Regions from separate parts of the Deinococcus aquiradiocola genome, predicted to be linked through region 2. Evidence: riboswitches for the same ligand, from Rfam matches in the RefSeq annotation. Region 2 holds a riboswitch; the other holds the start of a gene.
What was found. Region 2 has a riboswitch for FMN ahead of ribD (bifunctional diaminohydroxyphosphoribosylaminopyrimidine deaminase/5-amino-6-(5-phosphoribosylamino)uracil reductase RibD). Riboswitches for the same ligand answer to the same signal wherever they lie in the genome.
Positions count from the first base shown of each region.

Region 1: it holds a riboswitch for FMN, as region 2 does, so the genes downstream of both, IEY33_RS14285 (ABC transporter substrate-binding protein) here and ribD (bifunctional diaminohydroxyphosphoribosylaminopyrimidine deaminase/5-amino-6-(5-phosphoribosylamino)uracil reductase RibD) in region 2, are expected to answer to the same signal.

Region 1 is NZ_BMOE01000011.1:34,030-38,714, forward strand. It holds gene IEY33_RS14275 (DUF937 domain-containing protein) at 1-288, opposite strand, end outside; gene IEY33_RS14280 (NAD-dependent epimerase/dehydratase family protein) at 548-1,372, shown strand; gene IEY33_RS14285 (ABC transporter substrate-binding protein) at 1,681-2,667, opposite strand; FMN riboswitch at 2,702-2,880, opposite strand; gene IEY33_RS14290 (DUF1990 domain-containing protein) at 2,971-3,537, shown strand; gene IEY33_RS14295 (ABC transporter permease subunit) at 3,580-4,685, opposite strand, start outside.
Region 2 is NZ_BMOE01000018.1:2,545-7,229, forward strand. It holds gene IEY33_RS17205 (riboflavin synthase) at 1-379, opposite strand, end outside; gene ribD (bifunctional diaminohydroxyphosphoribosylaminopyrimidine deaminase/5-amino-6-(5-phosphoribosylamino)uracil reductase RibD) at 439-1,479, opposite strand; FMN riboswitch at 1,577-1,788, opposite strand; gene IEY33_RS17215 (Sir2 family NAD-dependent protein deacetylase) at 1,881-2,621, opposite strand; gene IEY33_RS17220 (RNA 2'-phosphotransferase) at 2,809-3,327, opposite strand; gene IEY33_RS17225 (PIG-L family deacetylase) at 3,653-4,360, opposite strand; gene odhB (2-oxoglutarate dehydrogenase complex dihydrolipoyllysine-residue succinyltransferase) at 4,493-4,685, opposite strand, start outside.

The sequences.
Region 1 (4,685 bases), on a different contig from region 2:
ACCGAGCAGCTGCGGCAGCAGCGCCGTGCCCTTCTGCCGCAGGGTGGTGAGGCTGTCAGGGGCGGCGAGCAGGTCCTGCGGCGTGCCGTGCGGCACCTGCGCGGCGAGGTCCAGCACGTGCTGCGCGCCGGCGGTCGTGGCGACCTTGTCGGTGATGACCTTGAGCTGCGCGGGCAGCACGGCCTGGCCGATCTGCTGCGCCTGCGCGGCGTCGAGGCCGAGCACGCCGCCCAGCCGTTCCATGACCGGGCCGTTCAGCTGGCTTCTGAAGAGTTCGAGAAAGTCCATGGTGGTGTTCTCCTTGTGGCGCTCCTGAGGGCGGAGTCGCCGGTCCTGCGTCTGGTTGAGTTCCGTCCGTCCGAGTTGAGCGGCATGACGATCGTTCCCCGATGAGTGGCTTCCCAGTTCAGGCTAGCAAGGATGTGAGAGGCCTGAGACAAATGTGGAGTATCCGTCATTTATGTTTCCTTACGGCTGCAGGTGCAGCCAGCGCGGGGGGATTGACATTCAGGTATGGCGTTCCGGCGCGGCCCGCTACAGTGAGTGCATGACCACCACCCCCCCCCTGCGCGTGCTGCTGACCGGCGCGTCCGGCGAGGTCGGCACGGCCCTGCGCCACGGCCTGCACGGCACCTTCGACCTGATCCTCACGGACCTGAACCCCCCCGCCGACCTGCAGGCGCACGAAACGTACCGTCAGGCCGACCTGCAGGACCCCGAACAGGTCCGGGCCGCCATGGCGGGCGCGCAGGCCGTGATCCACCTGGGCGGCATCGCCAACGAGCACCGCTACGACCGCATCCGCGCCGTGAACATCGACGGCACGCAGCACGTCCTGCAGGCCGCGCACGAGCACGGCGTCACGCGCGTCGCCTTCGCGTCCAGCATCCACACGGTCGGCTACTACCCGCGCAGCGAGCAGGTCAGCCCCGACATGCCGGTCCGCCCCGACACGTTCTACGGCGTCAGCAAGGTGGCGGGCGAGGCGCTGGGCCGCATGTACTGGGAACGTCACGGCCTGGAATTCGTGTCGGTCCGCATCTGCTCGTTCCTGCAGCGCCCGGAGTACGAACGCAACCTCAGCACGTGGCTCAGCCCCCGGGACGCCGTGCAGCTGTTCCGGCAGGCGATCACCGCGCCCCGCGTCGGCTACCTGACGGTGGCGGGCATCAGCGGCAACACGCGCGCCTGGATGACCCGCGACGGCTGGGACACCCTCGGGTACGTCCCGGAGGACGACGCCGAAACCTACCTGCAGGCCGTTCAGGGCCGCACGCAGGGCGCGCAGGGCAGCCGCACCGAGTCCAACCAGGGCGGCGTGTTCACCGAGCCGGACTACGTGGGCCTCGCCGCGACCGAACCGCGCTCCTGATACGATTTTGAGCTGAACTTTTGGAGTTCAGCCGAGCGAAGCGAGCACCAAAAAATACGGTTTTGAGGAGGTGGAAGCGGGCAAGCGTCCTGCAGGGCGCTGTTTTGCCCAAGAAGGGATGTCGGTGCTTTTCCCGGCATCCCTGGAATCGGATCAAACCCGTATGACCCGCACGCGGGCAGGACAGGAGAGGGGGCCACCCGCGCGCGCGGCATGTGGCCCCCTCTCCTGCGGCTCTCCCGGTTGCGGCACCGGTCCAGCGGTGACGCGAGCCGCATGGCGCGAGCACCGGCAGACCGGCGGGCGGATCACTTCATGGTCTTGCTGATGAGGGCGTTGCTGTAGAAGTCCGTCGCCTTGAAGGTCGCAGGGAGCTTCCCGGAGCGCTGCAGGTACGCGACGGCCTTGCTCCACCCGGCCGGGTCGCTGAACCCCAGGCCGTTCTGACGCGTCGCGGCGGACTGCATCAGCGGCACGCTGGCCTTCAGCACGTCGAGGTTCCCGCCGCCCGACCCGAACACCGGCTGCGCCACCCGGAACGCCTGCGCGCTGCTGGCGACCGTGAACTTCAGGCCGCGCTGCGCGGCACGCACGACGCGCTTGGCGATGTCGCCCGTCAGGGTCTTGCCGGTCGTCATGAGGCCCACGCCGACCATCGGGTACGCGCCCGTCACGTCGAGCGTGTCGGCCTTGATGCCCGCCGCCGCGAGCTGCACCACCTCGTTGTTCACGTAGCCGACGGCGGCGTCCACCTTGCCGCTGCGGACCGCTTCCAGCTGCGTGAACCCGATGCTGGCGAGGCGGATGTCGCTCTCCTTGAGTTTCGCGGCGTCCAGCAGGGCGCCCAGCGCGAAGTAGCTGCTGCCGAACGTGCCGGGAATGCCGACCGTGCGGCCCTTGAGGTCCGCGGCCGAGTTGATGTTCCTGGCGGGCAGGCTGAAGACCGTGACGGGAATCTTCTGGTACATCGCCATCACGTACCGGACGTCGGCGCCCTGCGCGCGCGCGAAGATGGCGTCCTCGGGATCGCCGACCACGAAGTCCAGCTTGCCCTGCAGCAGCAGCGGCATGAGTTCCGACACGTAGCCGTGCTGGTACTTGACGTTCAGGCCCTCGGCCTTGAAGTACCCGAGCCTGTCGGCGACGTAGAACGGCGTGAACTGCACGTTCGGGATGTACCCCAGCCCGATGTTCACGGTGCGGGTCGCCTGCGCGGACGCGGCGGGCGCGAGCGCCAGGGACAGGGCGAGCAGACCGGACAGACGGATGGCGAAACGGTTCCTGTTTGAATGCATGACGTGTACCGGCCTGCACGGGACGCAGGTCGGCCTCCTCCTTCTCTCATCCGGACTGTGCCCGCGACGTGCGCGGGGGAACCGTCGGCCCCGGAATCTCACCGGGTCGGGCCGCGCCGTACCGCATCTGGCGCTGGCTTCGCGGGCTGAGGCGCGGGGTGTCCCGCGACCGTCACCGCCGGTAGGGCGTTTCACCCTGCCCCGAAGGATGGCTTTCGCCACTCATGAATATACCGGGCGGCGCGGGACGCACTGTCTGAAAGGTCAGGGTTTCCCGGCGGGCGAGGCAGATACAGTACGGGTGTGTTCCTGCTGCGCCGCCCCACCCCTGCCGCCGTGCAGGCCTTCCTGCACGCCCAGCGCCGCTCGGGACTCACGTACCCCGAGGTGGGCGGGACGCGCGGCGGGCCTCTCCCGGCCGGGTACGCGCACGACCGGCACCGGGCGCTGCTGGGGCACGGCGCGGACTGTTACGCGCGGGCGCGGGACGCGCTGAACTCCTGGCAGATGTTCAGGACCGGGTGGATCACGCTGTGCACGCCGGACGCGGCGTTCCGGGAGGGCGAGACGCTGGTGGTGCAGGTCGCGCACCTGGGCTTCTGGAGCCTGATCGCGGACCGGGTGGTGTACACCGTGGACGAGGAGCGCGTGTGCGCCTTCGGGTACGGGACGCTGGACGGGCACGCCGAGCAGGGCGAGGAACGGTTCACGGTCCGGTTCGCTCCCGGCGGGGAGGTGTGGTTCGAACTGCTGGCCTTCTCTCGGCCCAGGCACCCGCTCGCGCGGCTGGGCGGGCCGGTCGTGCGCGCGTTGCAGCGGCGCGCGGCGCGCAGTTACACGGCCGCGATGCGCCGGGCCGTGAACGGCTGACCCGGCCTCCCCTGCCCCGCCTTCCTTCTCCTTCCGGCCGGGTCAGTGCTGGCGGCGGCCGCGCAGCACGCGGCGTTCCAAGCTGCCGACGAGCTGGTTGAGCGTCACGCCGAGCAGGACCAGCAGCACGATGGCGGCGTACTGGCGGGGGCCGTTGTAGTACGCGCGCGCCTGATTCACCGCGAAGCCGAGGCCCGGCTGGTTGCTCACGAATTCCCACACGACCGCGCCGATCAGCGCGAGGCTCAGGGAGAGGCGCATGCCGCCCAGCATCACGGGGAGTGCACCGGGCAGTTCGAGGTGCAGCAGGCGCTGCCAGCTGCCGGCACGCAGGCTGCGGAACAGTTCCTGGTACCCGCGGTCCACCTCGCGCACGCCGACCATGACGGAGATCATGACGGGATAGAAGGCGCTGAGTGCCGACACGAGCACGGCGGGCAGCACCCCGAAGCCGAGGGCCGTGATGAGGATCGGGGCGAGCACCACGACGGGCGTGCTCTGGCTCGCGACGAGGAAGGGGCTCAGGAAGCGTTCCAGCCAGTGCGAGCGGCCGAGCGGGTAGCCGATCAGGAGGCCGACGAGCGTGCCGAGCAGCGCGCCGAGGATGGCCGTGCGGGCCGTGAACCACAGCTGCGGGAGGAGTTCGGTGTGCGCCCTGAGCAGCTCGGTCCACACGAGGGTCGGGGCGGGCAGCAGGAACGGCTGGTGCAGCGTCACGGCGATCAACTGCCACAGCAGCAGGCCGAGCAGGACGGCCAGGGCGGGCCACAGCCACCCGAGGGGCGGGCCGCGCCTTGCGTCCTCGCGCAGGCGGGTGCTGTCGCCCTCGCCGAGCAGGGCGCGCAGTTCCGCTTCGAGGCCCTCGGTGTACGCGCTCGCGCGGCCCTGGCGGGCGGTGTCGAGCACGCGGACGATGCGGCCGTCGCGCAGCACGGCGACCCGGTCGGCGAGGTACGTGGCCTCACGGATGGAGTGCGTGACGAGGACGGTGGTGCGGCCGGTCTTGTCGTGCAGGTGCAGCAGTTCGTCGTTGAAGCGTTCGCGGACGAGCGCGTCGAGGGCCGCGAACGGCTCGTCGAGCAGCAGCACGTCGCCCGACTGCGCGAGTGCCCGCGCGAGGGCCACGCGGGCGCGCATCCCGCCGGACA
Region 2 (4,685 bases):
GGTGCGGCGCGGCACGCACCGTCATGGTGTACGCGCCGGGCTGGGCGTCCACGCGCAGGACCGTGCCCACGCCGTCCACGTGCCCGCTCACGACGTGCCCGCCGAAACGGGCCTGGGCGGTCATGGCGCGCTCCAGATTCACCTTCGTGCCCTCCCGCCAGTGCGGGGCAGTTTTGGCGAGCGTCTCGCGGCTGAGGTCCACGGTGAAGCCCGCCGCGTCCCAGGTGGTCACGGTCAGGCAGGTGCCGTTCACGGCGATGCTCTCGCCCAGTTCCACGTCCGCCCACATGCGCGCGGGCTGGATGGTGACGGTCAGGTTCCCCTCGTTCTCTGTGGTGCGGGCAATGACGCCCACCTGTTCGATGATTCCAGTAAACATGTGTTGACCTCGGGTGGAGGCAGGGGCGCACTCGCCCCCCCTCCACGGTGTATGAAGGTTCAGACGCGCGGGATGTCGTGCAGCAGGCCGGTGATCAGGACGTCCGGGCCGAGCGGTTCGACGGTGACTTCGTGCAATTCCTGCGCCTCGTGCATGGGCCGCGCCGGGGCGGTCAGGGGGCTGAGGCCCGCGCCGAGAAGTTTCGTGGACACGAACACCCTGACCTCGTCCACCAGTCCCTGCGCGAGGAAGGCACTCAGGAGGGTCGGGCCGCCCTCCAGCAGCATGCTGCTGACGCCCAGGCCCGCCAGGCCGCTCAGGGCGTCGGCGGGCGTGCCGGCGCGCAGCACGGTGATCCCGGCCGCCTCGTGCGCGGAGGCGTCGCTGTCGGGAGTGGTCACGAGGACGGCCCCGTCACGCCACGCGCGGGCCTGCGGGCGGCTGGCGGCGCGGCGGTCGAACACCACCGGGCGCGGGTCACGACCCCCCGGCACGCCGCGCGTGGTCAGGGCCGGGTCGTCCAGGCCCAGCGTGCCGCTGCCGACCGCGATGGCATCCAGTTCGTCACGCCAGCGCATGGTGTGCTCGCGGGCCTGCGGGCCGCTGACCGCACCGTTCCCCTCGCGCAGCGCCGCCACCTTGCCGTCGAGGGTCATGGCGTACTTCGCCACCACCCACGGGCGGCCCCGCACGATCAGGCTGCGGAAGCCCGCCTGCTGCCGCTCGGCCTGGGCTTCCAGCACGCCGACCGTGACCTCAATCCCTGCCTCGCGGAGCCTCTGCACGCCGCGCCCCGCCACCAGCGGGTTCGGGTCGAGCGCCGCCACGACCACCCGCCGCACGCCCGCTGCGATCAGCGCGTCCGCGCAGGGCGGCGTCCGACCGTGATGACTGCACGGTTCCAGCGTCACGTAAGCGGTGGCCCCGCGCGCCCGCTCGCCCGCGCCTTGCAGGGCGAACACCTCCGCGTGCGGCTCACCGGCCCTCGGGTGGAAGCCTCGGCCCACCAATTCATCACCTTGCACGATCACGCAGCCCACGGGGGGATTCGGCGCCGTGCGGCCCAGTCCTCCGGCAGCCTGCTCCAGCGCGAGCGTCATGAACCGCTCGTCCACCGGCAGTGCCGCCGCCACCCCTGCGGGTGGAGCATTCACTTCATACATGGTCTGTCGCCGCCCGCCGGGGGGGCAGGCAGCGTTCCTCCTTCTCTCATCCGGACTCTGACCGTCGGCTCTGGAATCCCACCAGATCGGGCCTGCGCGTGGTGCAGTCTGCGCGGGCTTCGCGGGCTGAGTCGGTTCAGCAGGGCGAGGCTTCTGCTCGCTCCGCCCGGGTGACGCGGGACGACCCGCGCCGCCTGAAGCGACATCACCGCCGGTAGGGAATTTCACCCCGCCCCGAAGGAAGCGGCCCACCCCCGGAGGAGCGGGCCACCCTGAAGGTATCAGCCCAGCAGGCCGCAGGTGTGGGAGAAATCAGACACCCGCCGGGGGACAGCCGGTCAGCCCTCGCCCAGCAGTGCCGCGAGGCCGCGTGACGCGACGTCGCGCACGCAGTGCGTCATCTGCCAGGAGATGTCCGTCTCGACGGGGTTGATCTCGATGGCGATCCCGCCGCGCTGAAGCGTCTCGGCGGCCAGTCCGGCGGCCGGGTACACGGCGCCACTCGTGCCGATGACCAGCGCGACCTCGGCGGCCGCGAAGGCGTCTGCGGCGGCTTCCAGGGCGGCTTCCGGCAGGTACTCCCCGAACCACACGACGTTGGGCCGCATGCGGTTCCCGAGCGGCGAGGTGGGCGGCGTGACCAGTTCGGCGGGCGCGGCGAGCGGGAACACGTCGCCCGTCACCTCGTCCCGCGCACTGAGGAGATTGCCGTGCAGTTCCACCATGCGCCCCCCACCCTGGCCGCTCCCGGCGCGGGCGTGCAGGCCGTCCACGTTCTGCGTGGCGAGAAAGAAGCCCGCGCCCTTCTCGCGCTCCAGCCGGGCGAGCAGGTGGTGCGCGCCGTTCGGCTGGGCGGCCAGCACGTCCCGGTAGCGGCCCGCGTACCACTCCCACACCATCACGGGGTCGCGCCGGTAGGCGGGCGGGCTGGCGAGGTCCTCGGGCCGGAAGCGCGCCCAGTGGCCGGTCTGCGCGTCACGGAAGGTGGGGATGCCGCTCTCGGCACTGACACCCGCGCCGGTCAGCACGGCGACGCGGGAGGCGGCTTGCAGGGCGGCACGGGCAGCAGCGAGATCCATACCGTCAGGCTAGCGTGCGTCCCGCCCTGCCCGGACCACAGGTGATCGGGACGAGAAACGAAAAAACCGCCTTCTTCGGCGGTGATAAAAACAGGATACCCCGGTATGCACGGCCTGTCAATGCCCGCCAGACGGTCATGTTCACGCCGTGCTGGAGGGCATGCCCACACCGGGAAGGCGGGGGACGTTATGCATCCCCGTGAATGAAAGCGGGCGGCACGGTGTCCGTCAGCCACACGCCGTTCTCGCTGACCAGGAAGGCGTGCCCGGCGGCGTGCATCTCCCCTGCCCGGACGGTCAGGACGACGGGCGGGCCGCGCCGCGCACCCACGCGGCAGGCGGTGTCCGGGTCGGGCGAGAGGTGAACGTGGTGGCGGTTCATGGCGCGCAACCCCTCGGCGCGGATGGCGGCCAGGGCGCCCGCATGCGTGCCGTGGTACAGGAGTGCGGGGGGCGTGGCCGGGGTCAGTTGCAGATCGACGGGCACGCTGTGCCCCTGGTTGGCGCGGATGTGGTCGCCGCGCAGGCTGAAGCGCCCCTTGTCGCTGCCTGCCACGACCGCCTCGACCTGCGCGCGCGTGACGCTCAGGTGGATCAGCACGGGTGCGAGCGGCACCCACCCGCCGGGCGCGAGCGTCAGGCCCGCCTCGTGCGGGGCGTGGCGCAGCAGGTACGAGAGGCGTCTGGAGAGGGTGTGGTCGTTCATGCCTCCAGTGTGGGCGGCGTGCGGTGGGAGCGCATGGGCCGGACGGCGTACCGGGGCCGGGCCGTGTGGCGGAGGTGCGCGGTCCGTTTCCGGGGTCTGCGTTCTATGGTGTTGATCCGATGACAGAAATGCCGGTGCCGTTTCCAGAATCCTTTCCTGGGCAGATCAGTGCTCATGACGGGCACGGCTCCGCAGGAGGGGACGCCTGCCCGCTTCCTGGTCAGAACAGCGCCCATGAGGACGCTTGCCCGCTTCCGTCTCCTCCAGACCGGACCTGTTGGTGCTCGCAGCCGGGCGGCGACTTCGCGTTCCGCTCAGGTTGGGATTACAGGCTTTCGGGTTCGAGGAGCATCGGTTCGTCGCTCTCGAAGCCTTCGCAGTAGCGGCGGCGGCCGAGCGTGCCCCAGTACATCAGGCGGGCGCGGCGGCGTTCGACGACGTCCGGCGCGACCGTCTCGGAGATGGCCGCGCCCGTGAACTGGCTGGCGTGAGCGGCGATGGCGCGCTCCCAGTCCGGCAGGTGCGCTTCGACGTCCACGAGGACGTTGGCGTTGATGTCGGCGTTCCCCTGGTACATCAGGACGCGGCTGACCTTGTGGGGCGTGCCGGTCACGTCGGCCTTGGCGAGCGACGCGAGGTGCACGGCGCGCTTGCTGAGGTGGTACGCGCCGAAGTGGTCGGGGTGCCGGTCGCGGTGGTGCGGGACGACCAGCACGCGCGGACGCACCCAGCGCAGCGCCGTGGCGAGCGCGCGCGCCTGCTGCGGCGTGTCCATCAGGCCGCCGTCCGGGAGGCCCAGCTGGCCGCGCCACGTCAGCTGCAGGATGGCGGCGGCGGCGCGGCATTCCGCTTCGCGGGTGGCCGGGTCGCCCTGTGTGCCGCCCTCGCCCTGCGTGAGTTCCAGGATGCCGGTGGCGCGTCCGGCGTGCGCGAGGCGCAGCAGGGTGCCGCCCACGCCGATCTCGGCGTCGTCGGGGTGAGGGGCGAGGACCAGCCAGTCGAGAGGTTCGGGTCTGCCGTAGGTGGTGTACATCGTGGCCCACAGGGTACACCCGCGCCGGGTACGGGAACGCCGCCCGCACCGTGATCGGTGGGGCGGCGTGCGGGGCAGGCGGCGGCTTGGCTTCCGCCCGGCTGGCCTTCGGGCGGTCAGTTCAACCGGGGATCAGAGGTCGAGGAGGATGCGGGCGGGGTCCTCGAGGTAGTTCTTGATGGTCACGAGGAACTGCACGGCTTCCTTGCCGTCGATGATGCGGTGGTCGTAGCTGAGCGCGAGGTACATCATGGGCGCGATGACGACCTGCCCGTTCTGGGCGATGGGGCGCTCGATGATGTTGTGCATGCCCAGGATGGCGCTC